4 regions of the Lysinibacillus sp. NPDC093688 genome follow, and region 3 is predicted to be linked to each of the others. Evidence: riboswitches for the same ligand, from Rfam matches in the RefSeq annotation. Region 3 holds a riboswitch; each other region holds the start of a gene.
The links. A riboswitch is a leader RNA that binds a small molecule or an ion and turns the genes downstream of it on or off. The one in region 3 is predicted to bind cobalamin.

Region 1 (7,779 bases), on a different contig from region 3:
ATCGCTGCTAACGCATTTATAATTGCCTGTAAAAAAATAAAGCTTCCGATGATTACCAAGTAGCTTTGAGCGTATTTAAGCACTTCCCCTTGCAAATTCATCATGGTCATTAAATGACTTGAAAAGAAGAAAAATAAAACACTCATCATTAGTCCAACGATCAAATTCATCGTTACTGCTAAAGCGGAAATCTTCGCAGCTTCAAAAATGCGCCTTGAACCTAAATATTGAGATACAACAATGGAAGCACCATTACCAACTACTTCAAGTATTAAAATTGCAATATGAATATATTGATTGGCTGCACCAACTCCTGATACAGCATTATCTGATAAAGCACTGAGCATAAAAGTATCGGCCAGTCCCATTAACATAAATAAAAATACTTCTAAAAATATCGGCCATGTTAAATGGAATAAACTTAACCTATCTGTCTCTTTAATATCACTTTCTCTTAACGTATCTGCCAATACTTTTCACTTCTCCTAATCGCTTCGTAAATATTTCACTTGCTGTTAATCTTTCAACTACCTTCTTTGCCTTCGATACAGATTAATTACTGCCCAATCAATTATGCCTCGGCATAATTGCGTCCGGAATCGGCTTTGTGCTTGCACAAAGAACTCCTTTTCGATTCCGTGACATCCGCCGGGGGCTTTAACTTCTTTCAGCGGGTGTTTGGACACCCGCTGAAAGAAGTTAAAAATATATAGTATCTTATCATAGATTTTTAGACTGTAAAGAGTTTTTATAATGAAACAATCAAATATGCCTCGGCATAATTACGTCCGGAGGCTTTAGGGCAACAGGAGTTAAAAGATTATGCAAAGCTACTATAATACGCAAAAAATCCCTCTCACAATTTTATGTGAAAGGGTTTCTTATCATAGTAAGCAATAGTCCTGCAATTGCTGACGTTTTTCAGTTGTTAACCCAAACTCTTGCTCTAGAAAAGCTGATTTCGAGCCATATCGGTTATCCATTGCATCAAATGCTGCTTGTAAATAGTCTTCACGGGCAGACATTAAGGCATAAAATTGCTGTAATTCTTGATCGCTATAATCTTGCTGCATGGTCTTAGCCATCCGTTCGACTAAGGGATGTAAATGTACATTTGTATCTAAATAGTCCTCCATTATCGTTTCCACAGGTACATCTAAAGCAAGTAAAATAAGTGCACTGCCAATACCTGTTCGATCCTTCCCGACTGCACAATGATGAACAAGCCCTAAATTTTCAGGTTGTTGAATCGTTGCTATTAACTCTTTGAACGAGGCATTATTAAAAGGCATTTGTGCATAAAATTCTCGGAACATCTCCGGGCTTACAACCTTATAAAAATCTTTTCCACCAGCGTTTGTAGGCATCTCAAAAGCATGATTTCCCTTAGCTGGTATTTGAATATAATTAGCATTAGGGAATCTCGGATTAGGATTATTTTGAGCCTCATGGTTGTCTCGATAATCAAAAATTGTTTTCACACCTAGCGTTTCAAAAAGCTCCTTATCTGCTGTCGTCATTTTACCAAGTGCCGCTGAACGATAAATCAAACCATTCTTAACAGCACGCCCATCTCTCGACTTATAACCACCCATATCCCGAAAATTATAAACTGCCTCAAACGGAATAATCTTTATATCAAACTGTTTCACTCACTGCACCTCTTCCTGTTAGCAAGCATACTTATCTCTATTTTATAGAACAATTCGATATAATACCAATTTTCGAACTAGGAAATGTCATACACTACTTAGAGCGATGAGGGGATTTATTTGAGCACTTCTTTATCTGGGCGGAGCAGGTCGGTGGTCGTATTTCCCGATCACTTTTCCTCCCAAGCGGAGCAGTTATCCACTTTACCCGATCACTTTTTCATCCAAGCGGAGCAGTTATCCACTTTACCCGATCACTTTTCCTCCCAGGCGGAGCAGTTATCCACTTTACCCGATCACTTTTCCATCTAGCGGAGCAGTTATCCACTTTACCCGATCACTTTTCCTTCCAAACGGACCAGTTATCCACCTTTCCCGATCACTTTTCCTCCCAGGTGGAGCAGTTATCCACTTTACCCGATCACTTTTCCTTCCAGCGGAGCAGTTATCCACTTTACCCGATCACTTTTCCTTCCAGCGGAGCAGTTATCCACCTTTCCCGATCACTTTTCCTCCCAGAGTAGGTCTCCTTCTTACCCATCAAAAAAGCTGCCCTTGATAAAGGACAGCTCGAAAATACTATTTTTCAATAATAATTATTTAAATAACTCAGGGTATACTGCTTTTGCGATTAACTCAACAGCTTCGCCAATACGCGGACCTGGGCGATTTGAAATATCAGTATCTATAGAATAAACCGCTTTATTTTGAATGGCCGTGATTGAATTCCATCCATCACGAGAAAGAATTTCTTCCGCTGAGTTTTTCACATAGCTTACTGTTGTTAAAATGACTTCTGGATTTTTCGCAATGACATCTTCCTCAGATACCGGTGCCCAGCTTTTAAGGTCAGCAAAAACGTTGTTAACATTTGCAGCATTTAAAATCTCTTGTTGGAATGTACCAGAACCAGCTGTATAGATATCTGGCTTTGGACTAATTTCTAAGTAGACATTTTTGGGTTTTTTCACATCTTTAACTTTCGCTTGGACATCTGCAATTTTAGCTTTAATATCTTCATTTAACTTTTCGCCTTTATCTTCAATTCCCATAACCGTTGCGACTTGTTCGATATCCCCATAAACATCATCAAATGATTTAGCTGATTGAATGGCAAACACTTTAATACCCGCATCCTCAAGGCCTTTTAATGCATTTAAATTTTCTTCATCTTTGCCTCCAGTTGTATAGGCAATAACGACATCTGGCTTTAGGGCTAAAATACGCTCACTATTGAATGTTGTAGAATTAGAGACGCGCTCAATTTTTTGTGCTTCTTCTGGATACGTATCAAATTCTGTTGCACCAACGATTTTATCGCCTACGCCTAGAGCAAATAAAATTTCTGTATTACTAGGTTGTAATGAAACAATAGTTTTAGGTACTGCATTAAACGCTACTTCTACGCCACGGTCATCCTTAACTTTATAGCTAGTTTTCTCAACTTGTTGAGCTTCCTTAGAAACAGTTCCTTCATTTGTATCTTCTTTCGTGCCACAGCCAACTAATACGAGTGCCAGCATCAACACAGAAAGCCATTGCAGCTTAAACATTTTCTTCATTTCATTGATTCTCCTTTTTCTTTTTCATCGGGTATGACTTACTAATAAACGGTATTTCAGCAATACCAGCATGCTGATTCATATAGACAGCCATTACAAAAAACACATTGGCTAGCAATCCTAAATAATCAAAGAGAATAGCTGGTACTTCGCGTTCTTCAGACACTTTGTGCAAAACACGATATGATTTTTTCGCCTCACTACGGCATAAATGTAATGTAGTAGCCGCCTCTATTCCTTGAGGTAATACAAAGTTTTGTATTTCATCCTTAACATGGCTAACATAGAAATCATAGCGATCACTTAGCCAAGTCAAATCATCTTCGGTTACCGCTAATTTACCTCGGACTGAGCCATTTACATGGTATGCCATTGGCAAAATGGCTAGCAAATCATCTGCTACTACCTCTACCGTTTCTTTTTTCACCGCCGCCAATGCTACACCAATATGCGTTGTTAGGCTATCTGTTCGAATTTCAAAATCTACTGTCGATGCCTTTTCACGCATAAATGGATAACAAGAATAACGTGCATCTTTTTTCAAATCTAAGTCCCCGCTTTCCTTCATGAAAAATTCTTACCTTATTAACACCCGGCTTACATTAGGTGAATTATAAGTGCACATAAAAAAAACGTTGTTCCCACTCCTAAGGAAACAACGAAAAATAACATAAATATTGTCGCATAGATACGACATAGCCTATGTATTTGCCGCATATCCTCCTAGCTTCCGAAGAGTTATCTATACGTTCAAACAAAGGTCGGTCTCCTGGCTTGCACAGTTCACTACGTTCATAAAGAACCTTCCCATCGGATAATTCGACAGTGGTATATCTTTATAATTCCTGTACTTACAGTTGCGGAAACAGCTTCGGTTTTTCACCGAATTCCCGATTATGCTATAGTTCAGCACCTTTATTCTGCAAGAATTATTCACTTGTAATGCAGTTTAACATAGATTGATAGGAAAAAATAGCTGTGGAATTTAGAATAAACAAATTACGATGGATAAGAATCATGCAGGTATTACCTTATGCACGCGGATATATTCACTGCCCCCACGGGTATTCATCCTGCTCGTGCAGATACTTGTTATGCTTCATGGAGTAAAACATTTTATTTTTTCATACGTTATAAAAAAATTAGCTATTTCAAAACTTTTACCGGATGGCATTCTTATATTTCTTTTTGGATTTAATATCTTCTTCTTCCTCAATTAAACGTTGTGCAATCTCTAGTAGTTTTGGGTCATTTGTTGCATCGAATAGCTTTTTAAAGGAAACTATAATATCATAGCGTATTAATGTCGGGTGTTTTTCGTCTAAGCATGTTTGATACCTTTTAGCCAAATATGATACGACTAAATCTCTTTGTACTTGCCCTGCTAAGCCTATTTTCCAAATTGCCTGTAAAGTATGCCTCACAGTGACTGTTTCTTCATCATACGTTACTGCCCAAATCTTTAAGAAGTCCTCTAATACTCTTTCTTCAGGATCACTTTTTGCTGCCAATGCGCATAAAAATTGTGCAGCACTTGCACGCACATGACCATTTTTGTATGTAAGAGTCTGAACAAGTTGTTCCCAAACTGAATATGTCCAATCAACTGGCTCCTGCATAATTTTCATTAATTCTTCGTATGATTTGTATTGAATATCACGGTCACGCTCTGTTAAATTACTAAAAAGTTGCAAAATCTCTTTTTCCATGATTCATCCCTACCTTTATTGTTTCAGAACGAAAAAAAATAATGCACTTGTAAGTGTTTTCTCATTTCCCATCATTCGTTACTTCGCTACTACAAAATAAAAGTCTCAAATAATTATAATTTCAAAGTAAGATCCCTACTTGTATATGTCAAAATTATCAGAAACGAGGTTCAATATGCAAGGAATACTTTCTTTTAGCTATATGAAGACATATTTTACTCGTTAGAGGTGTCACACTTATCAGCCTTTGCTTTAATTCAAGTAAAATACGCATTAATGATGACAATCATTCTATGAATAAGTGATGTTATTTCTTTTCTCGGCTCCATCTTCATTTTTGTAACTGGTCCTATAGTAGTAAATATATCTACTTATGTAAATTTATTCTTCACAGAAGTTATTTTACTCATTATTGATCGAGTAGTCGAGCCTAAATTAATGGATAACCATATCTGTTTGCCTGCTAGGTTTACTCGTAGGTTTTTAACTATATTTTAAATAGTTGATTTTTACGGGATAACCTCCAATACCGTCAAATAATAAAAAAGGTTATCCTTGTAATTTCTTTTACAAAGATAACCTTTTCGCTATTTAAATCGTCTATATTTTAGTACGGCTTTTTAAATACGACCGAAGCCTACTAAATATTGATTCCACCAATCAAGTGATTCAATGACAACACCTTTATTTTGAGCATCAATCATCGTGTTGTTTCCTAAGTAAATACCTACATGCGCTATACCCGAACCATAGCTGAAGAATACTAGGTCACCTACACGTGCTTCACTTGCTGAAATACGTTGTGTTGCTAAATATTGTTGTGATGCTGTACGTGGTAAAGATACGCCTGCTTGTTGGTAAGACCATTGCACAAGACCTGAACAGTCAAATCCTGTCGATGGGTTACTACCGCCCCAAACATAGCTACGACCTAGGAATTGTTTCGCAGTTGAAATAGCATCACCTGAAGATGCAGTGCCTGACCCTGAACCAACAACGACTTTTTGTTCTGATTTTTCATTGTTAGCTTTGCTACTATTGCTAGCATCGCTATTATCATTATCGTTACTGTTATTATTGTTGTTTGTTGCTTGTACAACTGGAGTAGCTGCTTGAAGTGCACGTAAACGAGCTGCCTCTTCCTCTGCTGCTTTACGTTCTGCTTCTAAACGCTCTTCTTCTTGTTTCGTTGCAATTTGTGCCTTTAATGCAAGAGATTTTGCTTCATTTTCAGCTTTTTTAACTTCCATTTCGCTTTCCTTCTCTTGAAGCTCTTGGAATTGCTTTTGAAGCTCTTTTTGTTTTTCATCTAATGTTGCTTTTTGTTTCTCTAAGTTAGCCTTATCTGCTTCTTGTTGATCTACTAATTCTTGGTCAGCATCCATTAATGTTTTTACCGCTACGACACGGTCCATTAAATCTGCAAAGCTTTTTGATTCAAGAACAGCGTTTAAATAAATACCTACAGTATTATCTTGAGCTTGGTATGCAGCCATACGGTCACTTAAAATCACTGAACGTTGCTCAATACGTTTTTTAGTATCGACAATATTTGCATCCACTTCTTTAATGTCTGCCTGTACTTTGTTAAATACTTTTACTTTTTCATCGATCTCTTGTTGTAGTTTCTTTAATTCTTCTTGTAGCTTTTTAACCTCTGTATCTATTTTAGCTTTTTTATCCATCATTTGTTGAGATGTTTCTTCTGCGTGTACTTCAGTTGGTTGTACTGTATTAAATAATAAGCCGCCAGCTAGTGCTAGTGCTAGCACCATCGACTTACGCCATTTATTGCGCTTACCCACGTTATTCTTTCCCTTCACTAGTCAATTTCGTTCGTAGAATTTTACTGTCATCATTGGAACGATTTCTTTTATGTAATCTTATATTTTATTAGCCTTTTAAAGTTTAGCACTATTAGCATAACTTTTATACTATTTCGCGCCTTTTTAATGGTTTAGTAAAACTCGAAACATTCTTGTAATATTCATGTAAATTCTAATAAATTCTACAAAATCTCGTTTTATTCTACATAGCAACGTTTTTAGCTACTTTACCATTAGACCCACTCTCTATCTTGTAATGTTTTTGTAATATTTCTAAGGATCTTTTTTACAATAAAAAAAGGTAAGGGAGCATTTCCCCTACCTATAAATAATGTGTATCCATAAACAAAGATTGATTTTCACTCCGAGTTGGCGCTTCTATTGCTTCATGGAACGTAGTGCTTGGATAGAAAGCCGTACTAAGAGAATGGCACATAAAAATAAGCCTAAGTATGCAGCTGTATTTAAGTAAACAGCATACATGTCATGAATAAATTGTGAAATCGCTAAAAGAGCTACAGAAATAATGCCAAAGGTAATACCAACGAGGAGCAAGACGAAACGGGAAAACAGATTGGTAATAAAACGAGCATTATCCTCATCCGAAAAAACATCGTGATGTAAAATAATTTTCCCACTCTCTATCCGTTGAATAAGTTGGTCGACTCGTCTTGGCATTTTGCGCAACGTCGGAATAAGCATGGACAATTCTTCTTGTATACGTTCCTTCGCCGCCAATGGTTCTTTAAATGGCTTCAGGAAGGATGCCCGCATATATGCGGATGAAAAATCTTTTGCTTCTGTAAAAATATCAAATCTTGGGTCAATTACCCGTAATGTGCCATCCAATGTTACTAAGGAACGCAGCGCTAAACCTACTGCGGGATAGAAAGCAAGACCAAAATCACGAACAACTGTAAATAACGCATGTATCAATTCCTCTGTAGGAATCCGATCCACATAAGAGATTTTCAAGAGAATTTGATCAATGGCTTGCTCCATCTTCGTACGTTCTGCATGATCAGCATTT
Region 2 (7,779 bases), on a different contig from region 3:
TGCAAGAGGTCGAGTATGTGGCACGGCATGCTGATGCTAAAGCTATTCTAGTACATGAGGCGATTTTTGCAGCAGTCGAAAACATTACGGTAGTCCCTTTAAAAATCAAAACGGGTCAAGAGCAGGCTGGCTGGCTAAACTATGAATCACTTATTCTACATGCAAGCACGCAAACAATTGATTGCCAGTTGAATGAAGATGATGTCTCAACGATTTTATACACATCGGGTACAACGGGAAAACCAAAGGGTGTGTTGTTTAGCTATCGCAATATTTTAACTGTAGCGCAAATGATTGCAGTGGAAATGGAAGTAAAGCCAGAAAGCCGAATCCTTCTTATGATGCCGTTGACGCATTCAGCCCCATTACATTTATTTTTAATGGCAGGTGTACTTGTAGGCTCAACAAACGTGTTAACACCAACGTTTACACCTGATTTATTGATTGATTCAATGGAGCAGGAGCGGACAACGCATTTCTTTGGGGCACCTGTTGCATATTTGTTAACTGCCCAACTGCCAAGATTGCAAACAGCTGATTTATCATCGATGAAGTGGTGGGCTTATGGTGGGGCACCGTTATCACAAAACGAAGTCCAGCATTTACAAAAAGCTTTCAGAACAGAAAATTTAACCTGTGTTTATGGCTTAACAGAGGCTGGTCCTAACGGTTCAATATTGTTTGGTGAAGAGCATGCAACGAAGGCGGGGAGCGTTGGGCGACGTGCACCACTTGGAGCGGAGCTGCGTATTATCAACGACAATGGAGAAGATGTCAGTGTAGGTGAAGTAGGAGAAATTGTGATATTCGGTGAGGGCAATATGCAGGGCTATTACAAGGATGATATCGCAACAAAGGCTGCATTTATAGATGGCTGGCTAAAAACAGGTGACTTAGCTCGTTTAGATGAGGACGGCTATATTTGGATTGTCGATCGTAAGAAGGATGTCATTTTTTCAGGTGGTGTGAATATTTACCCGAAAGAAATTGAAGATCGTATGTTGAGCTATGAGGGGATATTTGAAGTTGCTGTAATAGGTGTACCACATCCGGAGTGGGGAGAAACGGTGAAAGTGGTTTATGCTGCTAAAACAAATATTGACGAGAACGGACTGAAAGTTTATTTAGAGAAGCATCTTGCTAAATATAAAATTCCACGCATTTTTGAACGTGTGGAAGCGTTACCACGAAATGCATCAGGCAAAATACTAAAACAAACTTTGAAGGGACAAGAGGTGAGATAGCATGAAGGTTTTACAACAGGAAGAAATGAAAACAAAGAACTTTTTTAAAGAGAATGATACACTTCATAAAGTTTTAGAAATGATGCTAGATAAAGAGTTTGCGGAATATGCAACACGTGAGCTAACAGATTTCGGTGAGCTTTGTGCAGGAGATATTGATGTGAGAGCCAAGCATACGGATAGAGAGGGTGAACCTCGATTACAAAGATATAATGCTTATGGTGAAGAAGTGTCAGAGATTTGGGTCAATGACGGCTATAAGAAAACAATTGAAGAGACGTACAATACCGGCATTGTTGGCTATGTGCATAAGGATATTCCGCAACTAAGTAGAAAGGGTAACTATGTGTATAGCTTTGCTCAAGGCTATATACTATCACATGCTGAACCAGGCTTTTACTGTCCTGTTACGTTAACGATGGCAACTGCTTATTTACTTGATCATTATGCGAGTGATGAGGTGAAGGAGCGCTTTTTACCACACGTTTGTGCAACAGGAGAGACAGAGCTATATGAGGGGGCTACATTTTTAACGGAGCGCCAAGGTGGCTCTGATGTTGGGGCGAATGTTGTGGAGGCAAGAAAGGACGGCAAGCAGTATCGTTTATATGGTGAGAAATATTTTGCATCTAACGCAGGAATGTGTGGAGTAACCATGGTATTGGCACGCATGGAAGGGGCTCAGGCAGGCTCAAAGGGTTTAACATTGTTTGCAGTTCCATGGAGAAATGATGATGGCACAGTTAATAATCTGCGCGTTCGGCGTTTAAAGGATAAACTTGGTGTTAGAGCAGTACCTTCTGGTGAGGTGGAATTTGATGGTGCGCTAGCGTATATTGTAGGTGATCCAAATAAAGGGATTTACTATATGTTGGAGGCGCTTAATTTATCAAGAATTTGCAATGCGGTTGCTTCAATCGGCATTATGCGCCGCGGCTATTTAGAGGCGAAGCATTATGTGACAAATCGTCATGCCTTTGGTAAACCTTTAACGCAATACCCTATGATTCAGGATACACTAGGGAAATTTGCTGCCAAACTTCATGTAGAAGTTGCTACGGTTTTTGACCTTATTCAGCTGTACGATAAAGTAACTAGTGGACAGGGGAATAAAGAGGACATTATTTTGAATCGCTTGTATATTGCGATCATGAAAAAAGAAACGGCAGAGCAAGCTGTACATTATGCTAGTGAAGCCATTGAATTACATGGCGGAAACGGCTATATTGAAGATTTTGTTACACCACGGTTATTAAGAGATGCACAGGTACTTACTGTGTGGGAGGGGACTGCGAATATTTTAGCTTTAGAGCTCATTCGATTAGTTGATAAGTTTCATGTGCACGAAATGTTTGTGCGTGTCATGGAAGAACGTCTAGAAAAACTAACTGACAATCCATTAGTCGAAATTGTCGTGAATCAATTGGCAAAACTAGATTCAACTTTGCAAACATTTAGCCGTTTAGATGATGCAACGAAAACGTTCGAGGCAAAAAAGGTCGCAGAGAAAATGGCACATTTATATGAAAGTGTGGTAGCAGTCGAATGGGCACAAAGATTCGGCGGCAAATATGAGAAGCTAGCAGATATTTATTTAGAAAACACATGGTCATTGCGTGAAATGGGTGCACCAATGAAAACGGTACAGTATTTTTCAGATATAGTTTAATCGATTAAGAGTCGTCTCGAATGGAGGCGACTTCTTTGATTTTCATGTATAATAAAATCAACTGAATATTATAAAGGTTCTTTACTTAAGTAAAGTGAAAAGGGAAATCGGTGTAATTCCGATGCGGTCCCGCCACTGTATGTGTGAGTTTTTTCAATCTGCGCCACTGAAAATTTCGGGAAGGCTTGAAAAAGCGTATGAAGCACGAGCCAGGAGACCTGCCTTTATAGAAAACACGTTGTAGCCTACGAGGATAGGATGGTGGATTTTGTATATGTATATTGTGCAAATTTGACCCCCTCATTTTTTATGATGAGGGGTATTTGTTTTGAAGATGAATATCGATAAATTTGAAAAAGTGGGCGATAAACTCAAAAAGTTGGGCGATAAACTCAAAAAGTTGGGTGATAAATCCTCAACGTTGAGCGATAAACCCAAAGTGGGTGATAAATCCGCAAAGTTGGGCGATAAACTCAAAAAGTTGGGCGATAAATCCACAAAGTTGGGCGATAAATCCACAAAGTTGGTTGATAAACTCAAAAAGTTGGGCGATAAACCCTCAACGTTGGGCGATAAACCCAAAGTGGGTGATAAATCCGCAAAGTTGGTTGATAAACTCAAAAAGTTGGGCGATAAATCCACAAAGTTGGGTGATAAACTCAAAAAGTTGGGCGATAAACCCTCAAAGTTGAGCGATAAACCCAAAGTTAGCCGATAACCCACAACCTCGAGCGATAAAAACCTAAAATGTATCGATCAATCAGAAAAACAAGTCGCTAACTTTATGCACAGATAGACTAAGGGGGATTCACATGAAGAAATTTTGGAAAATAGGATTATCTGCATTTTTAGCTGTTGGCTTGCTTGCAGCATGTAACACAAAAGAGGCGACAAATGACAAGTCGTCATCTGCTGAGCAGCAAGAGACATCAAAAGTAAATCAAGCAACATTCCCAATGACGATAACGGATGCTACTGGCAAAGATATTACGCTAGAAGCACCTCCTGAAAAAATAGTCTCTCTCATTCCAAGTAACACTGAAATTTTATTTGGTCTTGGCTTAAATGATGAAATAGTGGGTGTAACAGATAATGACGATTATCCACCAGAGGCTACTAAAAAAGAAAAAGTTGGCGGTATGGATTATAATATTGAACAAATTATTGCGTTAACGCCAGATATCGTTTTTGCACATGCATCGGGTATGGTGAATTCAAAAGGAGCAATTGAACAGCTTGAGGCTGCAGGTGTGAAAGTATTTGTTGTAGCGGATGCCAAAAACTTTAATGAGACTTACACGACGATTGAACAGCTTGGTCATGCAACAGGAAAACTTGAAGAGGCTAAAAAAATAGTCGCAAATATGAAGGCAAAGGTTGCAGAAGTTGAAACAAAACTTGAGGGTGTTAAGCCTAAGAAAGTTTTTGTAGAGTCGTCTGATGAGCCAGAAATTTATACAGCGGGTAAAGGTACATTTATGAATGAAATGCTAGAAATGATTCATGCCGAAAATATAGCAGCAGATTCAAATAACTGGTTTAAAATTGATGCTGAACAAATTATTGAGAAAAATCCAGATGTCATTGTTGTGGCATATAGTTATGTACCGAATATTTTAACGAAAATTCCACAACGTCCAGGCTTTGGAACAATTACTGCCGTAAAAAATAAAGCCATTGTACAAGTGGATAAAAATACGACAAGTCGTCAAGGTCCTCGATTAGCAGATGGTCTTGAGGAATTAGCAAAGGCCGTCTACCCAGAGGCGTTTAAATGAGTAAAACAATTGTAGCCTATGTAACAGCAATTACGCTTTTAATCATTAGCATCTGGTGTGGTGTGGCGATAGGCTCAGTTCATATTCCATTAGAAGTATTGTGGAATAAGGCCGCTGATGAAACAGCTGCCAATATTTTATGGAAGATTCGTTTACCTCGAGTTCTGCTAGCAGGGCTTGTAGGGGCATCACTTGCTATTGCAGGGGCAGCTTTTCAAGGTTTATTAAAAAACCCTTTGGCTGATCCTTATACGTTAGGTGTTTCCTCTGGTGCATCAGTGGGCGCAGTGATGACGATTTTCTTTAGTGTCTCAATACCTGTAATCGGTCATTTCACATTGCCAACCTTTAGTATGATAGGTGCCATATTGACGATGGTAGCTGTTATGGGCTTTGCTAGAATAGTAGACCGCTCACTAAAAATGGAAACTCTTATTTTAACAGGGGTTATATTTAGTTCATTTTTAGGTTCCTTGATTTCATTAATGATTGCATTATCTGGTGAGGAGCTACGCCAAGTGATCGGATGGCTGCTTGGCTCAGTATCGATGCGTGGTTGGCCTTACGTTCAGATGATCATCCCGTTTGTTATCATTGGTTCCATTATGCTTTGGACACAAAGACGCGAGTTAAATGTTCTGTTATATGGAGAAGAACGTGCGAAGCATTTAGGTGTCAATGTTAAGCGTAGTAAATATATTATTTTAGTAGGTGGATCCATGTTGACAGGAGCAGCGGTAGCTGTTTCTGGAACGATTGGCTTTGTTGGTTTAGTTGTTCCTCATATGACGAGAATGGTCTGGGGTTCAGATCATCGTCATTTATTGCCATTATCATTTTTAAATGGGGCAACTTTACTAATTATTTGTGATTTAATAGCAAGAACAATTATTATGCCAAGAGAGCTGCCGATTGGTGTCATTACTGCATTTATTGGGGCGCCTGTTTTTTCCTATATTTTTTATAAACAACGTAGAGGCAAGGGGGTACGGGCATGATTGTTGTAGAACATCTTTCCGGTGGCTATGAAGACGTACCGATCGTCCAGGATATAAGTTTTTCCGTTGAAAAAGGTAAAATACTAGGGATTTTAGGGCCGAATGGTAGTGGAAAATCCACACTGTTAAAAGTAATAAGTGGCATACTACCAGCAACAGCAGGCACTATATTAGTAGATGGTAAAAATAGTAGCTCTTACAGTGCGCGTGCATTAGCAAAGAAGATGGCAGTGCTGCCACAATTACATGCTAATGCCTTTTCAAACAGTGTAAGGGAAGCGGTATCGCTTGGACGTTATCCACATCAAACAGGCTTCTTTTCAAGCTGGACTGATCGTGATGAACAAGCAGTGCAACAGGCAATGCTGCAAACAGGTGTGAAACGCTATGAACAGACACCAATGGAATTTTTGTCGGGCGGTGAACAGCAAAGAGTTTTTGTCGCCCAAGCTCTTGCACAAACTGCGGAAATATTGCTGCTAGATGAGCCGACCAACCATCTAGATATTGCACATCAACGTCAAATTTTAGATATGGTGCGAAAGGAAGCAATAGAACGTGGTTTGACTGTTATTATGGTACTACATGATATGAATTTAGCTTCTCTTTATTGTGATGAATTATTACTAATGGAGGAAGGACGGATGCGGGCATTTGGGGCGCCGCATGAAGTATTAATCGCTTCGCAAATCGAAGACGTCTATCATGCCCGAGTGGCAACTTATGCACATCCGGAAATTCCAAAGCCTCAAATTACAATGATGCCAGCCTCGGTTGAACATCAGCAACGTGCTGTCATTAAAAAAGAAAATTTCGCTGTTACAGATCATTACATTAAACTTCAATCAGAGTTTCCTTTAAAAACGGTGTCCTCAGCTGTCCATAATCCGGGCATCGGCTGGTATGATTGTCTGTTAAATCGCTCTGTACCAATAGATTACGTGATTAATGATGTAAAGAGAGAGGTTGCTGAATTTTTACAAAAGGAGCACTTTTCATCTACAAGTACAGTCGTCATGTTAACAGCTGTCCCAACAAATCTTGTAGCTATTAACGAGTTTCAAGCTTCCTTTGGTAGCGTTCTTGTGGCTGTTACCGCTGGAGTTGGTAATGCTGTTGATGTGTCACGTGTACATGAAAGACAAGATGAACCATATATTGGTACTATAAATACGTGGGTCATCGTGAATGGCTGTTTATCAGAGGAAGCGTTTTTCCAAGCAATGATGACAGCTACTGAGGCGAAAACAAAGGCATTGCAATCAGAAAATATTCGTGATGAGCTTAGTGGTACGATTGCGACAGGTACTGCTACAGATAGTTTATTGATTGCAGCGACACAAAAAGGGGAAGAAATGCTGTACGGCGGTCCCATTACTGATGTAGGTAAGATCATCGGTAAAGGTGTTTTTGAAACAACTGTACAGGCGATAAAAAATTACAAAAACTGTTCTAGGAGATGAGAGAAATGAAGCTTTACACGAAAACAGGCGATACAGGGAAAACAAGTCTTATCGGTGGACGCGTTGACAAAGATAGCTTACGCGTAGAGACATATGGGGCCATCGATGAATTAAATTCTTTTATTGGTAAGGCTATTAGTGAACTAGATCGTGAGCTATTCAAGGATATTCTAATTGATTTAGAAACGATTCAACATGAGCTTTTTGATGCAGGTGGTGACCTCGCTAATGTCATGAAGGAGCGCCATTACAAGCTTACAGAGCAGCCAATTGAAGTGTTGGAATCGCGTATTGATGCATTGTCAGATGAAGCACCACCATTACAACGCTTTATTCTACCAGGCGGTGCACCAGCAGCTGCAACTTTACACATTGCCCGCACAGTAGCACGTCGAGCGGAGCGTCAAATGGTAACGCTGATGAAGGAAATCGAAGATGTACCGACAATTGTACAAAAATATTTAAATCGTCTATCCGATTATTTATTTGCGGTTGCACGTGTTGTGAATTTCCGATTGAATGTTGCGGATATTGAATATATTCGAAGCGGCAATGTCTTTAAAAAATAACTTGATCAAATTACGCTCAATACCTAAAGCTGTTGATGACATTTGATATAGGTTGATT
Region 3 (7,779 bases):
AACCCAGTATTCATCTGTAAACTTTGATATTGGCTCTATTACAAAGTTTACATTATATTTTTCATTTACTTTTTCTACAAGAGAAATATATTCCTTGTAATACTTTTCTTTTTGCTCTGGAGTTAATTGGAGAGGAGTTGCTTTAATATCTGATAACTTATTATTTTCATCAGTCGAAAGTTTTGAAGGTTCTGCATTTTCTATTTTTTCATTTACACACCCTGTTAAAAAGAAGGTTACCAGTATAGCTCTTGCAAACATATAATTTTTCAAAACCTTCACCTCACAAAAAGCTAATTAAATGACAGAATAATTAGTCGCTTTATAGAATTATAACATATTTACAAATATTGGGATGAGAAAAGTGGGAAGTAACTTTATGTTTATACAATAAGCTGCTTTGAGTTGATTATTAGATGGTAAATGTATAACAGAAGAGATTGATTATACAATTACCGATACGATAAGGTCTAAACCGTTTTACATACATTATAACCGATCTGTTAAAGTCTGGGTTATTTTAGAATTTATGTTAATATATTTATAGAACCTCGCTAAAAATTTGAATGCCGTTTTGTGATGAGTAAAGAAGGGTGGGAAACTAAATGGGGATAAATTTTAATAGCTTTCTTAGAGAAGAATTGTCAGTAATTGATATTCAGGTAGCTAAGGAACATGGTGAGATCACATCAAAAGAATTAACTATGTATTATTTACACAGAATTGCTAAGTATGATCAAGATGGTCAGAGAATTAATTCTATGCTTGAAATTAATCCTGAAGCGATATTTATTGCTGAAGCATTAGATGAGGAAAGAGTGACAAAAGGGGTTAGAGGACCTCTACACGGAATTCCGGTTGTTTTAAAAGACAATATCGAAACGAAAGATTTTATGCATACTAGTGCAGGCGTAATAGCGTTAGAAAACTATTTAGCTGAGCAGGATGCATATCTAGTAAAAAAACTCCGTGAAGCGGGGGCTGTTATTTTAGGGAAAGCAAATATGACTGAATTAGCGAACGGTATGTCGAGTACGATGTGGGCGGGGTATAGTTCTCGAGGTGGGCAAACACTTAATCCTTATGGAGATCCAGAACTTTATGTTGGAGGATCCAGCTCGGGGTCGGCGGTAGCAGTGGCATCGAATTTTGCTGTTCTATCAATTGGAACGGAGACAGATGCCTCGATTTTAAGTCCTGCTATTACAAATTCAGTAGTCGGCATAAAACCGACTGTTGGGCTCATTAGTCGACAGGGCATTATTCCGTTTACATACTCTCAAGACACAGCAGGGCCAATGGCAAGAACGGTTACAGATGCAGCTATTTTATTGGGCGTATTAACGGATGTAGATCAAGACGACGTTGCTACATATAAAAGCGAAGGAAGGATACATCAAGATTACTCAATCTTTTTAGAAGCTACAGGATTAAAGGGTGCTAGAATCGGTGTTTATACGAATGCCTCCAAAACTTATTATGAGTCAGAGGAATATGACGAAACCCTTTTTAATAAGGCAATTCAGGTTTTAAGAGAGCAAGGAGCCATTATTTTTGAAGACATCGATATTCCTTCTTTCCATAGGGACTGGAAATGGGCAGTACCGCAATATGAATTTAAGCATAGTTTAAATAATTTCCTTGTAAATCTACCTTCTCACATTCCTGTACATTCTATTTCTGAGTTAATTCAATTTAATAAACTATCGGAAGAAAAGTCGTTAAAATATGGGCAGGATAAATTGGAATCGAGAGAGAAATTACCGAACACGTTAAGAGATTCTGAATACTTAAATGCCAAATTAGAGGATTTGTATTTTTCTCAAGAACAAGGAATCGATTATACATTAAAAAAATATGACTTAGATGCGATTATGTTTCCATCATATATAGGCTCGACAATTAGCGCGAAAGCTGGATATCCGTCTATTGCCGTCCCAGCAGGGTATATGAAAAATGGCAGACCGTTTGGCATAACTTTCGCAGGGACTGCATTTAGTGAAGATGTTTTAATAAAACTTGCATTTTCATATGAACAAGCAAGTAATTTACGAAAAGCTCCTGAGTTGTCATAAGATCCCAGACTCAATTGACTTTGAAAATACAGTACTTTACAATTAATAGTAAGGGAATTGGTATTTTCCAGTTTCTTAACAACTGAATAGCGTGGAGTAATAGGTGTAAATTGCGTGCAATTTACTTAAAAGGGAAGTTGGTGCAAATCCAACACTGTCCCGCAACTGTAAATGTGAGCGACTTTTCATATACCACTGTTTAACGACGGGAAGGGGAAAGGTAGCGATGATCATGAGTCAGGATACCTGCCTATTATGAGTACACACCATAACCCTACGAGGAATAGGAGGTGGCATGTTGACAAAACAGAATGCTCTGTTCGTCACTGTACGTCAAACGCCCAAAATAAAAGAAGGTAATCGCTTTCAAGGCAGTTCTTTTATTCTTGGGTATAATTTGACATTATGTGATGAATGAAAAAGATAGAATGAAGGATTTCCTCTAATTGTAGGAGATCCTTTTTTTATGCGAAAGAAGACTTCCGTTTTGGAAAATATGTACGAAAAGAGGATGGAATTATGACGAATATTCATGAATGTACAGCACAGGAATCGCAATATGTAGAAATGAAAATTTGTAAGCAGCCACGCACTGAGGTTGCCAAGAAAGCTACCACAAGAATGGTTGTAGAATCACTTGTCGATCAATTAATAGCTAGCAATCTTATTAGTAATGAACGATTGTTTGATAAAATTTTATATAACAAAGATATTATTTGGATTCAAAATGAAAGTTTTAATGGCCACCTTTTTGCAAAGGCGACTATTACAGATCAACTAAAAACAAAAACAAATGATTTTATGATGTATATGCCGACAAATCCAATTGTGTACGAGGTGAATGGAGAGCAGTATCATTTAATTACACGCATTGATTCGACTCGTGCAAAACCAAATATAGAGCGACTTTCCCATGCTCCTAAGCCAATACTAAGTGCTGCTCGGGTGAATGATTTATTGTGCTCGATAGTGATGCGTTTTTATGAAGTATATTTAGACGATTTATCACGAGTAGCTCATAAAAATAAACAACTGATTAATTTTGTAGAGCGAGAGTATCATCAATTTTTAAAAGCGGTGAAGGAACTAAATGATTATCATTTAAACTGGCACCCACGTGGTAACGGTCATGAACTATTGCTCGAACTGATTGATAATTTACAACTTTTGAAAAGTAGACCTGGCAAGGTTTTAATGGATTTCTCTCATTCCCATAGCTACGTTGTTGTGGAACCTTCATACCGCATTTTCAAACAGGCACGGAAAATGATACAAGCTTTGTGAATTAAATATGCGCGGAGTGAAGATGAATACCCGCGATAGCAGGGGAAATATCCGCGGAAGGCAGGCAAATACCCGCGATAGCAGAGGAAATACCCGCGGAATGAAAGCAAATACCCGCGGAAGGCAAGAATACCCGCGGAAGGAAAGCAAATACCCGCGCGAGGCAAAGATACCCGCGGAAGAAAGGTAAATACCCACGATAGCAGAGGAAATACCCACGGAATGAAAGCAATACCCGCGCGAGGCAAGAATACCCGCGGAAGGCAGGCAAATACCCGCGATAGCAGAGGAAATACCCGCGGAAGGAAAGCAAATACCCGCGCGAGACAAGAATACCCGCGGAAGAAAGGCAAATACCCGCGATAGCAGAGGAAATACCCGCGGAAGGAAAGCAAATACCCGCGGAAGGCAAGAATACCCGCGGAAGAAAGGTAAATACCCGCGCGAGACAAGATAATACCCACGAAACATGAAAAACAGGACATTGATCTAACAAATCATGTCCTGTTTTTAAAAATTTAGTCAATACAATGCATCGCTGCTTGTGCCTCGTGCCATGGAACGGAGTAGCCCTTGCCTTTTGCGCAAAAAATACTAGAGGATGAATATTCAGGATCGGCGTTCTTATCGTAGCCAATTTGCTCAATAATGTCTTCTGTATTGTGACACGCATCGTAGCCATCAAATTGTAGTGAGAGTACGCCCTTTCCATTGGTGTAGGCGGCAAAGGTTGTACTGTAGTTCATAAATGTTGAGACAGGGGCGCGACCGGTTACAATCGCATCATGTTCAGTTATGATGGGCGCGTCAAATGTACCGGCAGCTTGCTGAATGTCGGTCATCATGCGACCTATAAAATCACTAGAGGCCTTAAGCTTAAAGCGGTAATATGGCTCTAGTAATACATTTTCTGCTTGTTCCAGCCCTTGCCGCAATGCACGGAATGTTGCTTCACGGAAGTCGCCCCCTTCAGTATGTTTAATATGTGCGCGACCCGTTAAGAGCGTGAAGCGAATATCTGTCACGGGGAAACCGGTTAACAGCCCATGATGATCGCGCTCGAATAAATGTTTTTCAATGAGTCGTTGATGTCCAACTGATAAATCATCCGCGTGGCATGCGTTGACAAATGTATTGCCGGTACCGCGTGTATTTGGCTCCATCAATAAATGGACTTCTGCGTAATGTTTTAATGGCTCAAAATGACCATAGCCTGTCACAGTTGTGGCGATCGTTTCCATATACAAAATCTGTGGTTCGCTAAATGAAATGTCTAGCGAGAAGCGCGTATGAAGCACTTCGATAAGCACCTCGAGTTGGATGACACCCATAATATGTACATGAATTTCTTGAAATTTTTCATGCCATAGCACACGTAATGATGGTTCTTCTGCTTCAAGTGTGCGGAAAACTTTTAAAACTTCCTTTATATGCTGATCACCTTCATAGTGTACTTTTGCCTGTAAAGTCGGTACTAGCTCATAGGGCTGAGGATTACTTGAATAACCGATGATATCGCCAATGTTTGCTTGACTAATCCCTTTAACTGCGAAAATCTCCCCAGCCTTAACCTGTTGAGATGTTTCAAAACGGCTGCCATTGTATTGTCGAATCTCAGTTACTTTTTCAGTAACGTCTCCAAATGAAAGTTCATCACGGACATGTAACGTTCCTTGTAAAGCCTTGATAAAAGTTAAGCGTTGATGTCCATCATGACGAATTTTAAACACCTCACCTTGAAACGGAGCATTGTAATTAAAATGTGTTTCTGTAAGGAGGGGGAGCTGTGCTAGGAATTCCTTTATCCCAATATCTTTTAAGGCAGAGCCAGTAAAGCACAAAAAGGCCTTTTCCTGTTTAATCAACGATTGTATATGAGTTATGCAGCTTGAGCTATCCAATGTCTCATTAAGAAAAGCATCGAGAAGCTGCTCATCATGTTCAGCAAGCCACTCCATCATATCATTTGAAACAAAGTCAGCTCGGAGCGGTTCGTCTACGAATAGAACATCCACAGAGCAATCCTTTTGAAGCTGCGCCATAACGGCTTCAACATCTGCTCCTTCACGATCAATTTTGTTGATAAAAAAGAAGGTTGGGACGTGATATTGGCGTAAAAGTTGCCACACTGTTTCAGTATGGCCTTGTATTCCTTCGACGGCACTTACAATAATAATGGCATAATCCATAACCCGAATGGCGCGCTCCATCTCTGGGGAGAAATCGACGTGCCCAGGTGTATCGATCAATGTATATGTATCATCTCCAAGCGTCATGCGACCTTGCTCCGCAAAAATCGTAATGCCTCGCTGACGCTCCAGTTCATGATTATCTAGAAATGTGTCCTGGTGATCCACTCGCCCACGGGCTTGAATACTGTTTGTGTGAAATAGTAACTGCTCAGAAAATGTTGTTTTACCGGCATCGACGTGAGCAAGTACTCCAATTGTTACATGCATAAAAGATCCTCGTTTCTATTCATCCATTAACAACATTGTAACAGATTGGGTTGAAAAATATTTCGAATAAAATTTGTTAGTGATAATGAACAATAATATTAATATATTTCTGATTTCTGGGAGTCTATTCGCAATGACATTGTAGCCACACCATGAGAAGGCGTAAAGCAGATAAACCTCGGCTAATATGAACAAGGGCCATTTAATCTTTTCCATCGATAATCATCTTTAACAGATGTGTAAATGTACAAATTATGCATCTATCATTTTCTGATTATTCTGAAAAAATAATGACAATTTAACTATGTCATGATATGGTAATTGAGAAAACGTTTTCGTAAAACGTTTTCCTAAAGAGTGATCTTAATAGTAGGTGAAGATGATGAAACGATGGACCATAAAAGATATTGCTAAACAAGCGGGTGTTTCCATTACAACTGTTTCCCGAGTATTGAATGAAAAAGAAGAGGGAATGTCTCCAAAGACACGTGAAAAGGTATTAAAAGTAATGGAGGAGGTAGATTTCCAGCCTAACCAATTTGCTCGTGGTCTTGTTACGAAGCAATCGAAAATATTTGGGTTAATTATTCCGAACATTTCTAATCCTTATTTTCCTGAATTATGTCGGGGGGTGGAAGATGAAGCGAATGAAAGAGAATATAGTTTAATCATCTGTAATTCTGATGATCAATCTGATAAAGAGAAACGATATTTGCGACTATTAGAAGAACAACAGGTAGATGGAATCATTTTTTCTGCAAAAGATTCTTTGGAGTCTTCGGATGAAGAGCATTTATCACGTGCAAAAATTCCTTTCGTTCTCGTCGATAGGGGAAAAAATGAAAAAAAACATTCCAGTGTCTTTTTAGATAATGATAAAGGTGGATATTTAGCAGGAAAGCATTTAACAGAACTGGGACATAGAAAGATAGCGTGCATTATTGGACCAAAGTCTATTTCTTTGACTAATGAACGTTTAGAGGGTTTCAAAAGAGCATTGGCTGAATCAGGCGTTGAACTTTCGCCATCGCATATTATTGAAGGGGACTTTCAGATGGAAATGGCGTACCAAAAGTCCAAAGACCTCCTTATGAAAAAAGAAATAACGGCTATATTTGCCTTTAATGATGTGATGGCATTCGGTGTTTACCGTATGGCTCACGAGCTTGGTATTCATATACCGAGGGATTTATCCATCGTAGGCTTTGATGATATTCCGTTAGTATCTGCATTAATACCAATGCTTACTACCATTCGTCAAGATACTTATCTAATGGGACGGGAGGCTGTGAAGCTTTTAATACAAAAACTTGAGAATAATGAAACGCAATCTATTATGTTTAATCCGACTCTAGTAGTACGAGAAAGTAGTACATCACTTTTATTACTGTAACTTATCATCATAAAACAGTAAAAATTATAGATTAACTATAGGAGTGAACTTGATGGGAAAAATACCAGTAATTATTGATTGTGACCCGGGAATTGACGATGTAATGGCGCTATTATTAGCTTTTTCTCGAGATGATCTGGACATAAAGTTAATTACAACGGAACCAGGAAATCAAACTCAAGATAAAACGATCTACAATGCTAGAGCTTTTACTAGTTACATGAAACAAAATATTGAAATCGCAAGAGGCTTGAAGGATCCTTTCTTCCGTGAACTTGAGGTTGCGGATGATGTTCACGGAGAGAGTGGGTTAGGAGAAGTCATTTTTCCGGAGCCGGATTTACTTGAAAGTGGTAGAACAGCCTTAAATGCTTTAATTGCTGTTTTAACTGAAAGTGAGGAACCTATCGTTTTAATCGCAACTGGCCCACTTACGAATATCGGAGCATTACTGCTTGCCCATCCAGACGTAAAAGAAAAAATCAGCTATATTTCGTATATGGGTGGTGCAGCTGTATCCGGCAATATGAGTCCTTTTGCAGAATTTAATGTATATGTTGATCCACAT
Region 4 (7,779 bases), on a different contig from region 3:
GTAACGATTAAATGTATCATTAACGCTATTTTAGGGCGAAGTGTCGATAAGCTGTGGGCAGAGCCATTTATTAATGGTACAAGTGTAACGATTATTGAACAAGTCGATCAACAATGGCTAGTTAAAGAGATCGGTAACATTCAACATTTACAATAGGAGGCGTAACCATTGCCACTGATTTTCATTACAGGGGGAGTACGAAGTGGTAAATCCCACTTTGCTGAAAAAGCGGCTGTTACTCACTATCAAACAAAGTTTAAGCAAGCACAACGACTTATTTATATTGCTTCCGGGGTAGCGTTGGATCGTGAAATGGAGAAGCGGATCATACGACATCAGGCAGACAGACAAGCGCAAAATATCGAGTGGCTGACGATAGAAGCACCTTATGACATTGCAGATACCTTGCATAAACTGACCGAAGGAGATGTCGTGTTATGGGACTGTGTTACGACATGGCTGACGAATGCGTTTTACGAGGGTTTTGATGCGGGAACTCCATGTGTGGAACAACCCGGCTGTTTAGATAAGAAGCTTGAGGTTTTAAAAAAGGCGGTAGGGACGTTACTTGAGAAAAGAGTGACGTTTTTTATCGTCTCAAATGAATTATTCGATGAGCCTCCCTATATGAACGAGGAAGTAGAATTATACCGACAAATGCTTGGGAAATTACATCAATGGTTCGTGTCTATAGCGGATGAGGCGTATGAAATAAATTATGGTGTCGTAAAGAAATGGAAATAATGAATGACGCTTTGAAAATTAAAAGAAGGTAGGCAAGACGATGAAAAATTTCTGGCATAGTATGCAACTTGCATTTCAATTTTTTACAGTTTTGCCGGTACATAAAGAAATTCCTTTAACGAAAGCAACGATTACAGGGATGTTCGCCTTTTTGCCATGGATAGGGGCACTAATGGGTACCGCAGTGGCAGCGGTGATCTATTGTTTAACGGAATGGACGGCAAGTAGTGAGGTTTTACTTGCCTTTGTGATTATCGGATTATTTGCCTTATTTACGGGTGGTTTACATTTAGATGGTTTTATTGATATGGGGGATGCTTATTTTTCCTATCGAGATCGTGAGAAGCGGCTTGAGATTTTAGATGATCCACGTGTTGGTGCATTTGGTGTGCTTTCAGTGCTATTTTTAGTGCTTGGTAAATTTGTGATACTTCACGAATTATTCGTACAGCATAAATTAGCACTATGGATGCTTGTGTTTATTCCTTTACTAACACGAGTAGGTATGAGCTTTTATTTTATGTCGCTCAAGTGTTCAAAGGAAAAGGGGCTTGCCTACTTTTTTAAAACACATATTAAGCCGGGTTTACTTATCTGCTTTATGCTTTTAACACTAGTTGTTGCGTACAGTAGCTTGTTGTTTGTAACGGGCTTCACAATTGTTCCATTCGTGTTGATGGTTGTATTAGCGATTGCCTTTTTAGTCTTTCGGCAATTTACAGTGCGCAACTTTGGCGGAGTTTCTGGAGACTTACTCGGTGCATCAATTGAAGGAATGGAGGTTGTACTATGGGTGACGTTGTTACTGTGCACTTAATGAGACATGCACCAACAAAGGAAAATTTAGAGAAGCGTTATATCGGCTGGACCGATTCTTCATTAGCTGATGCATCTTTACTCCCTATTGTAGATCAAGAGGCCACGAAGGTGTATGGTAGTGATTTACTGCGCTGTAGGGAAACCGCGGCCCGTTATTTTCCGATTGCAACATACGTGTCTGATAGACGATTTCGAGAGTCAAACTTCGGAGAATTTGAAAGACTCACATATGAGGACTTACAATCCGATCGTCGTTATTGTGCATGGTTAGATGATCCTGTACAGTCACCGCCTCCAAAGGGGGAAGGCTTTGATATCTTTTGTGCTCGTGTTATGGAAGGGTTCACAGCATTACCAAAAGGGGAAGATGTGTATCATCTCGTTGTCCATGGTGGCGTTATTCGAGCACTTCTCGTAGCCTTTGCACCAACTGAGCAACCTTTTTGGTCGTATCAAACACCGCATGATAAAATATTTTCTTTAACGTTTACAAGAAAGGCTTGGGAGGAGGGAGCGAGATGCATGTCTTTATCGGAGGAGCCTATAGTGGAAAAACCGACTATGTCATGAAATTACTTGCAGGTCAAAACGTTGAGCTAATGGATGGTACTCTACCTGATGGCACTCCTACAAGTGATGTATTGGTTATTAAAAATATAGAGAGTTGGCTCGTAACACAAGATCTTGAGGATGATGAGCCGCTTGTCAGAACCATTTTGACAAGACTAAAGACACTTGAAGAAAATTGTACCTTGTATATAATAGTGACCGATATGGGACGTGGCGTTGTGCCGATGGACAAACAGGCACGATTATTACGTGATACATGTGGGCGTTTGTACCAGGCATTATTTGCTGAAGCAGAACGAGTCGTCCGCATTTGGTACGGTATTGGGGAACAAATCAAATGATATAGTTTTTTATTTAGGTTCTCATTAAAAAGATAGGGATGACATTCGCTAAGGCGTATGGCGTGTATATAGGTTGATTGGAGTGAGGTGTGGCTCATCAGACGCCTCCAGGAAGCTTTGCTCTGCACGAAAGCGAAGCGTCAGCAACAAATGTTTTCTGTGCGAAAGCGAAGCGTCAGCAACAAATGTTTTCTGTGCGAAAGCGAAGCGTCAGCAACAAAGCGCCCAGTCGGAACGGAAATCAACCTAGCGTTAGGATAAACAAAATGTAAACGGAAAGAGGAAATGGGATGGATCGACAAAAATTGATGAAATTGACGCTCACTGCCATGGTAGCAGCAATTTGTGCAGTGGGTGCAGTTATTAAAATTCCTACATTTATTACAACTGCAGCGCTTGACTCTGCACCTGCATTTTTGAGCGTTGTATTTTTATCACCAGTATTAGCTGGTGTTGCGGGAGTCATTGGGCATTTTATCTCAGCCTTGACTACTGGCTTCCCTCTAGGACCACTACATATAATTATCGCAGTGGAAATGTTTATTGTTGTATGGATCTTTGGGGTTATGCATAAAAAAGGAATGCATTTCTGGAAATGGCCTGTGGCACTTATATTAAATGGTGTCGTGGCACCTTTACCATTTTACTTTATCATTAGTCCGGCATTTTACTGGACGTCATTGACTAGTCTTCCACTGGCAACACTTATAAATTTAGTGATCGTTGCGGTTGTGATGCCAATTCTGTCGAAGGTGTTTGTGCGTAAGGAAGGTCGAGTCCATTGAGAAATGCAATAAAAATAGGTGAGCTGATTGCGACAACAGATAATGCCGCAGCAATTGGCGAAAAGCTACAAGATGTTGTGTCTGCTCCAGATCAACTTACGGCATATTTTACCGCACGCGTTACATTTTTAGAGCAGCTTGCTGCAAATGCTTTACCAAGGCATATTTTACTTGCTAATTTTTCAGGGGATGCTGCATGGTCTCGTTATGTTGCAGGCATTCAGCAAGTTTTTGATGAGGCTGGTCTTATTTGTCCGCAAATAGACGGTAGCACAGAGTCCAATATGCCGACTTTACAATCAGGTTTGTCAATAACGATGCTTGGTGAGCAACAAAAACGCACAGCAACTAAGGATGAGCAGCTAAGTTGGTACACATATGGGATGCCACTTGTAGGCAATGAAGTCCTTGCACAGCCTGAAGATATCGCACTGCTACAACCTGTTTTCCAAGCGTGGAAAGAGGGAATAGTGCAGCAAGTATGGCCAGTAGGATCAAAAGGTCTGCAAGCAGAATTTACTCGACTTTTTGGCGAGCAACAGGTCAAAAGTTCATTAGATGTTGAGAAAACGGCTGGTCCATGTGCAGTAGTTTTGCTAGGAATACAACCAGAAAAAGAGCAGCTAGCACAAAAATATTTTCCTAGAAATTTTGAAAAATTACGTAAAACTGCATTGTAATCGGGCTTGCTTCGAGAAAAAGTAGCACTTTAAAAATTTAAAGGGGCAAAACGCCTATTGCAAGTATAAACACAATATGTTAGATTTGTTTAGGAGTTAAAACACAATATATAGTAGTTTGGACGAGCGGTACCAAATGTGGTTTAAAAGGGAATTCGGAAAAGAGTCATCTTAGGCCGAAGCTGTCCCCGCAACTGTAAGTGCTGACAAATGATGAATAGGCCACTGTGAAGAACGGGAAGGTCATCATTTGGAGGAAGCATGAGCCAGGAGACCTGCCAACTTGTTCAAGACAGCAACACATTCTTCGGGGATTGAGAAGTGGAGGCGAGAGATTTGTCCACTTCTTAGTGTGCATGTCCTTCATTTCCATTTCCGATTTTACAGCGATCACGTAACCGATAGATGTTGCGTGATCGCTTTTTGTGTTGCTGGAGAAAGAAAGGGAGAGAATGTATACATGACAATTCAAATCGAACAGCAAATTGCTAAGCTCAAGAAAAGTTATACGGAGGATGAACTCGAAAGTTTTGTAAGATTATCGGATCGCTGGCTACGAAAAAACGACAATGCGACATTTGAAGCATGGGCGGATGCGATGATTTTACAAACGCTTAGCCTAATTGATGAGGAGGAGCCTTACTGGACATTTGTCGCAGCTCAAGTTTATTTAGAAAAACTGTATGATCAATTTGCAATGCGCCGTGGCGTTCCAGTGCAGGATGTTTATAAAGGTTTCCCAGAACAATTAGCACGCTATACAGAAGCTGGTTTGTATCATGAATGTTTAACAACAAAATATAGTGAGCAGGATCTTCAAGAACTCGCTTCCTATTTAGAATCAAGTCGAGATGAATTGTTTACGTATATTGGCTTAAAAACATTAATGGACCGCTATGTAGTTCGTGATTACACGAAAACACCAGTGGAGCTACCACAGGAACGATGGATGGTCATTGCGATGACCCTTATGCAGGATGAAACAGAAAATCGTTTAGAAAAAGTACGTGAATCTTACTGGGCAATGAGTAGTTTATATATGACTGTTGCCACACCGACTTTATCGAATGCAGGTAAAACACATGGTCAGCTATCTAGCTGCTTTATCGATACAGTAGATGATAGTTTACAAAGTATTTATGATACGAATACAGATGTCGCTACATTATCGAAATACGGCGGTGGCATTGGCGTTTATATGGGCAAAATTCGTAGCCGAGGCTCATCAATTAAAGGCTTTAAAGGCGCATCAAGTGGCGTTTTACCATGGATTAAACAGCTTAATAATACTGCGGTTTCAGTCGATCAGCTCGGTCAACGACAAGGAGCTATTGCTGTCTATTTAGATATTTGGCATAAAGATGTCTTTACGTTTTTAGATTTACGCTTAAACAATGGGGATGAGCGTTTGCGTGCCCATGATATTTTCACAGGACTATGCTTACCGGATTTATTTATGGAAACGGTTGAAGAGCGCGGGGAATGGCATTTATTTGATCCACATGAAGTGCGAGAAGTTATGGGCTTTTCATTAGAGGATTACTACGATGAGAAAAAGGGTGATGGCTCTTTCCGTACTAAATATGCGGAATGTATCGCGAATCCATTATTAAGTCGTGAAGTCGTGCCAGCGATTGATATTATGAAGCGAATTATGCGCTCACAGCTTGAAACAGGCGTGCCGTTTATGTTCTATCGAGATGAAGTGAATCGCATGAATCCGAATAAGCATGAAGGAATGGTATATAGCTCGAACCTGTGTACAGAAATATTCCAAAATATGTCGCCTACTGAATTTGAGTCTATTACCCTTGAAGATGATGTCATCGTAACACGTCGCAAACCTGGAGATTTCGTTGTATGTAACTTATCATCTATCAATTTAGGTAGAGCTGTACCGGCTGGTGTTTTAGAACGATTGATCCCGATTCAAGTACGTATGTTAGATAACGTTATTGCACTTAATACAATTCCAGTAAAACAAGCAGAGCGTACGAACTTACGCTACCGTGGTATTGGGCTTGGAACATTTGGCTGGCATCATTTATTAGCGTTGAAAGAAATTCAATGGGAGTCTGAGGAAGCTGTAGAATTTGCGGACAAGCTCTATGAGGAAATTGCGTATTTAACGATTCGTGCTTCTAACAATTTAGCATGTGAAAAAGGGGCATACCCACTATTTGAAGGCTCGGATTGGCATTCTGGTGCGTATTTTGACAAACGTGGCTACGACAGTCATAAATGGAACGAGTTACGCGCAGCGGTTGCTGAAAAAGGAATGCGTAACGGTTATGTCATGGCGGTTGCACCGAACTCATCAACATCCATTTTAGCGGGCAGTACAGCTACGATTGATCCTATCTTCCAAAAGAGTTATTCAGAGGAGAAGAAGGATTACAAAATTCCAGTAACAGTACCAGATCTATCACCTGTGACAACTTGGTATTATAAATCTGCTTATTTCATCGATCAAAATTGGACAATCAAGCAAAATGCTGCACGAGCACGTCATATCGACCAAGGCATTTCACTTAATTTATACGTTCAAAATACGATTAAGGCAAAAGATTTACTAGCGTTGCATATGAATGCTTGGGCGAGCGGTGTGAAAACGACATATTATGTACGCTCAACGTCTGTAGAATTGCTAGAATGTGAGTCTTGCGCAAGCTAGGAGGAAGTTAATAATGACAACTATTACTAAACGACAAATTATGGATAAGGAAGCACCAAACCGTTCAACAGGAATTGTGAACGGGCGCTCTTCTAACATTTTAAACTGGGATGATGTGCGTTTTAGCTGGGCTTATCCTAAATATAAAAAAATGCTAGGGAACTTCTGGACACCGTTTGAAATTAATATGAGCAATGATGTCAAGCAGTTTCCACAGCTATCAGCAGATGAACAGGAATCCTTTTTAAAAATCATTGGCTTACTAGCGCTATTAGACAGTGTACAAACCGATTTTGCCGGGAAAGTAGCGGACTATTTAACAGATTCAAGCTTAAATGCATTAATGATTATTTTAGCGCAACAAGAGGTGATCCATAATCACTCTTATTCTTATGTGCTATCAAGTATTGTGAACAAAGACGAGCAAGATCGTACGTTTGACTTTTGGCGTACAGAGCCAGTGTTAGAGCGACGTAATGAGTTCATTATTAAGGGCTACCATGCATTTTCGGAGGAGCCAACTGTTGAAAATATGCTAGAAGCGATTATTTATGATGTGATTTTAGAAGGTTTATTCTTCTATTCTGGCTTCGCTTTCTTCTATCATTTAGCACGCAATCAAAAAATGGTGGCCTCGTCGACGATGATTAATTATATTAATCGCGATGAGCAGCTACATGTCGATTTATTTGTGAAAATTTATCAGGAGCTATTAGAAGAATATCCTGAATACGATACACCAGAACGAGCAGCTCGTGTACAGGAAATCTTCCGTGAAGCGGTTCAGCTAGAAGTCGATTGGGCCAATGAAGTGATTGGCGGTAAAATTGATGGCCTCGATGTTGAAGATGTGCATGATTATGTACACTTCTATGCGAACGTACGCTGTAATCAGCTTGGCGTGGAGCGTCCATTTGAAGGCTATCGCAAAAATCCATTGAAGTGGGTAAAAGCGTATGAGGATGTTGACTTAGGAAAAACAGATTTCTTCGAGCAGCGTTCCCGTCAGTATGTAAAGGTTAATGTAGAAGATAACGGCTTTGATGATTTGTAATACTAAATACACCTCAATGTTGAAATAACATTGAGGTGTATTTTTTGTGAGGGTGGACGGGTCAGGGGAAAACGCTCAGGTAGAGAGGAAATCCGCTCTCGGGTTGCAAGGA

Region 1: linked by a shared signal. The riboswitch ahead of ACQKN2_RS04580 (hypothetical protein) and the one ahead of ACQKN2_RS09820 (hypothetical protein) in region 3 are both predicted to bind cobalamin.
Region 2: linked by a shared signal. The riboswitch ahead of ACQKN2_RS13455 (hypothetical protein) and the one ahead of ACQKN2_RS09820 (hypothetical protein) in region 3 are both predicted to bind cobalamin.
Region 4: linked by a shared signal. The riboswitch ahead of ACQKN2_RS02195 (ribonucleoside-diphosphate reductase subunit alpha) and the one ahead of ACQKN2_RS09820 (hypothetical protein) in region 3 are both predicted to bind cobalamin.

Annotation. Positions count from the first base shown of each region.
Region 1 is NZ_JBNNUX010000003.1:170,560-178,338, reverse strand. Features, by position in the region: gene ACQKN2_RS04595 (MATE family efflux transporter) at 1-470, opposite strand, end outside; gene ACQKN2_RS04590 (tyrosine-protein phosphatase) at 885-1,652, opposite strand; gene ACQKN2_RS04585 (ABC transporter substrate-binding protein) at 2,249-3,214, opposite strand; gene ACQKN2_RS04580 (hypothetical protein) at 3,216-3,758, opposite strand; cobalamin riboswitch at 3,957-4,146, opposite strand; gene ACQKN2_RS04575 (hypothetical protein) at 4,375-4,923, opposite strand; gene ACQKN2_RS04570 (NlpC/P60 family protein) at 5,544-6,746, opposite strand; gene ACQKN2_RS04565 (ABC1 kinase family protein) at 7,128-7,779, opposite strand, start outside.
Region 2 is NZ_JBNNUX010000015.1:76,237-84,015, reverse strand. Features, by position in the region: gene ACQKN2_RS13465 (class I adenylate-forming enzyme family protein) at 1-1,244, shown strand, start outside; gene ACQKN2_RS13460 (acyl-CoA dehydrogenase family protein) at 1,246-2,913, shown strand; cobalamin riboswitch at 2,971-3,153, shown strand; gene ACQKN2_RS13455 (hypothetical protein) at 3,242-3,631, shown strand; gene ACQKN2_RS13450 (ABC transporter substrate-binding protein) at 3,726-4,691, shown strand; gene ACQKN2_RS13445 (FecCD family ABC transporter permease) at 4,688-5,689, shown strand; gene ACQKN2_RS13440 (adenosylcobinamide amidohydrolase) at 5,686-7,152, shown strand; gene ACQKN2_RS13435 (cob(I)yrinic acid a,c-diamide adenosyltransferase) at 7,158-7,721, shown strand.
Region 3 is NZ_JBNNUX010000009.1:89,711-97,489, reverse strand. Features, by position in the region: gene ACQKN2_RS09830 (hypothetical protein) at 1-282, opposite strand, end outside; gene ACQKN2_RS09825 (amidase family protein) at 606-2,075, shown strand; cobalamin riboswitch at 2,160-2,343, shown strand; gene ACQKN2_RS09820 (hypothetical protein) at 2,595-3,359, shown strand; gene ACQKN2_RS09815 (GTP-binding protein) at 3,878-5,818, opposite strand; gene ACQKN2_RS09810 (LacI family DNA-binding transcriptional regulator) at 6,198-7,211, shown strand; gene ACQKN2_RS09805 (nucleoside hydrolase) at 7,264-7,779, shown strand, end outside.
Region 4 is NZ_JBNNUX010000001.1:428,350-436,128, forward strand. Features, by position in the region: gene ACQKN2_RS02160 (histidine phosphatase family protein) at 1-156, shown strand, start outside; gene ACQKN2_RS02165 (bifunctional adenosylcobinamide kinase/adenosylcobinamide-phosphate guanylyltransferase) at 169-744, shown strand; gene cobS (adenosylcobinamide-GDP ribazoletransferase) at 785-1,561, shown strand; gene ACQKN2_RS02175 (histidine phosphatase family protein) at 1,534-2,133, shown strand; gene ACQKN2_RS02180 (bifunctional adenosylcobinamide kinase/adenosylcobinamide-phosphate guanylyltransferase) at 2,082-2,474, shown strand; gene ACQKN2_RS02185 (ECF transporter S component) at 2,765-3,259, shown strand; gene ACQKN2_RS02190 (hypothetical protein) at 3,256-3,939, shown strand; cobalamin riboswitch at 4,049-4,238, shown strand; gene ACQKN2_RS02195 (ribonucleoside-diphosphate reductase subunit alpha) at 4,400-6,613, shown strand; gene ACQKN2_RS02200 (ribonucleotide-diphosphate reductase subunit beta) at 6,627-7,667, shown strand.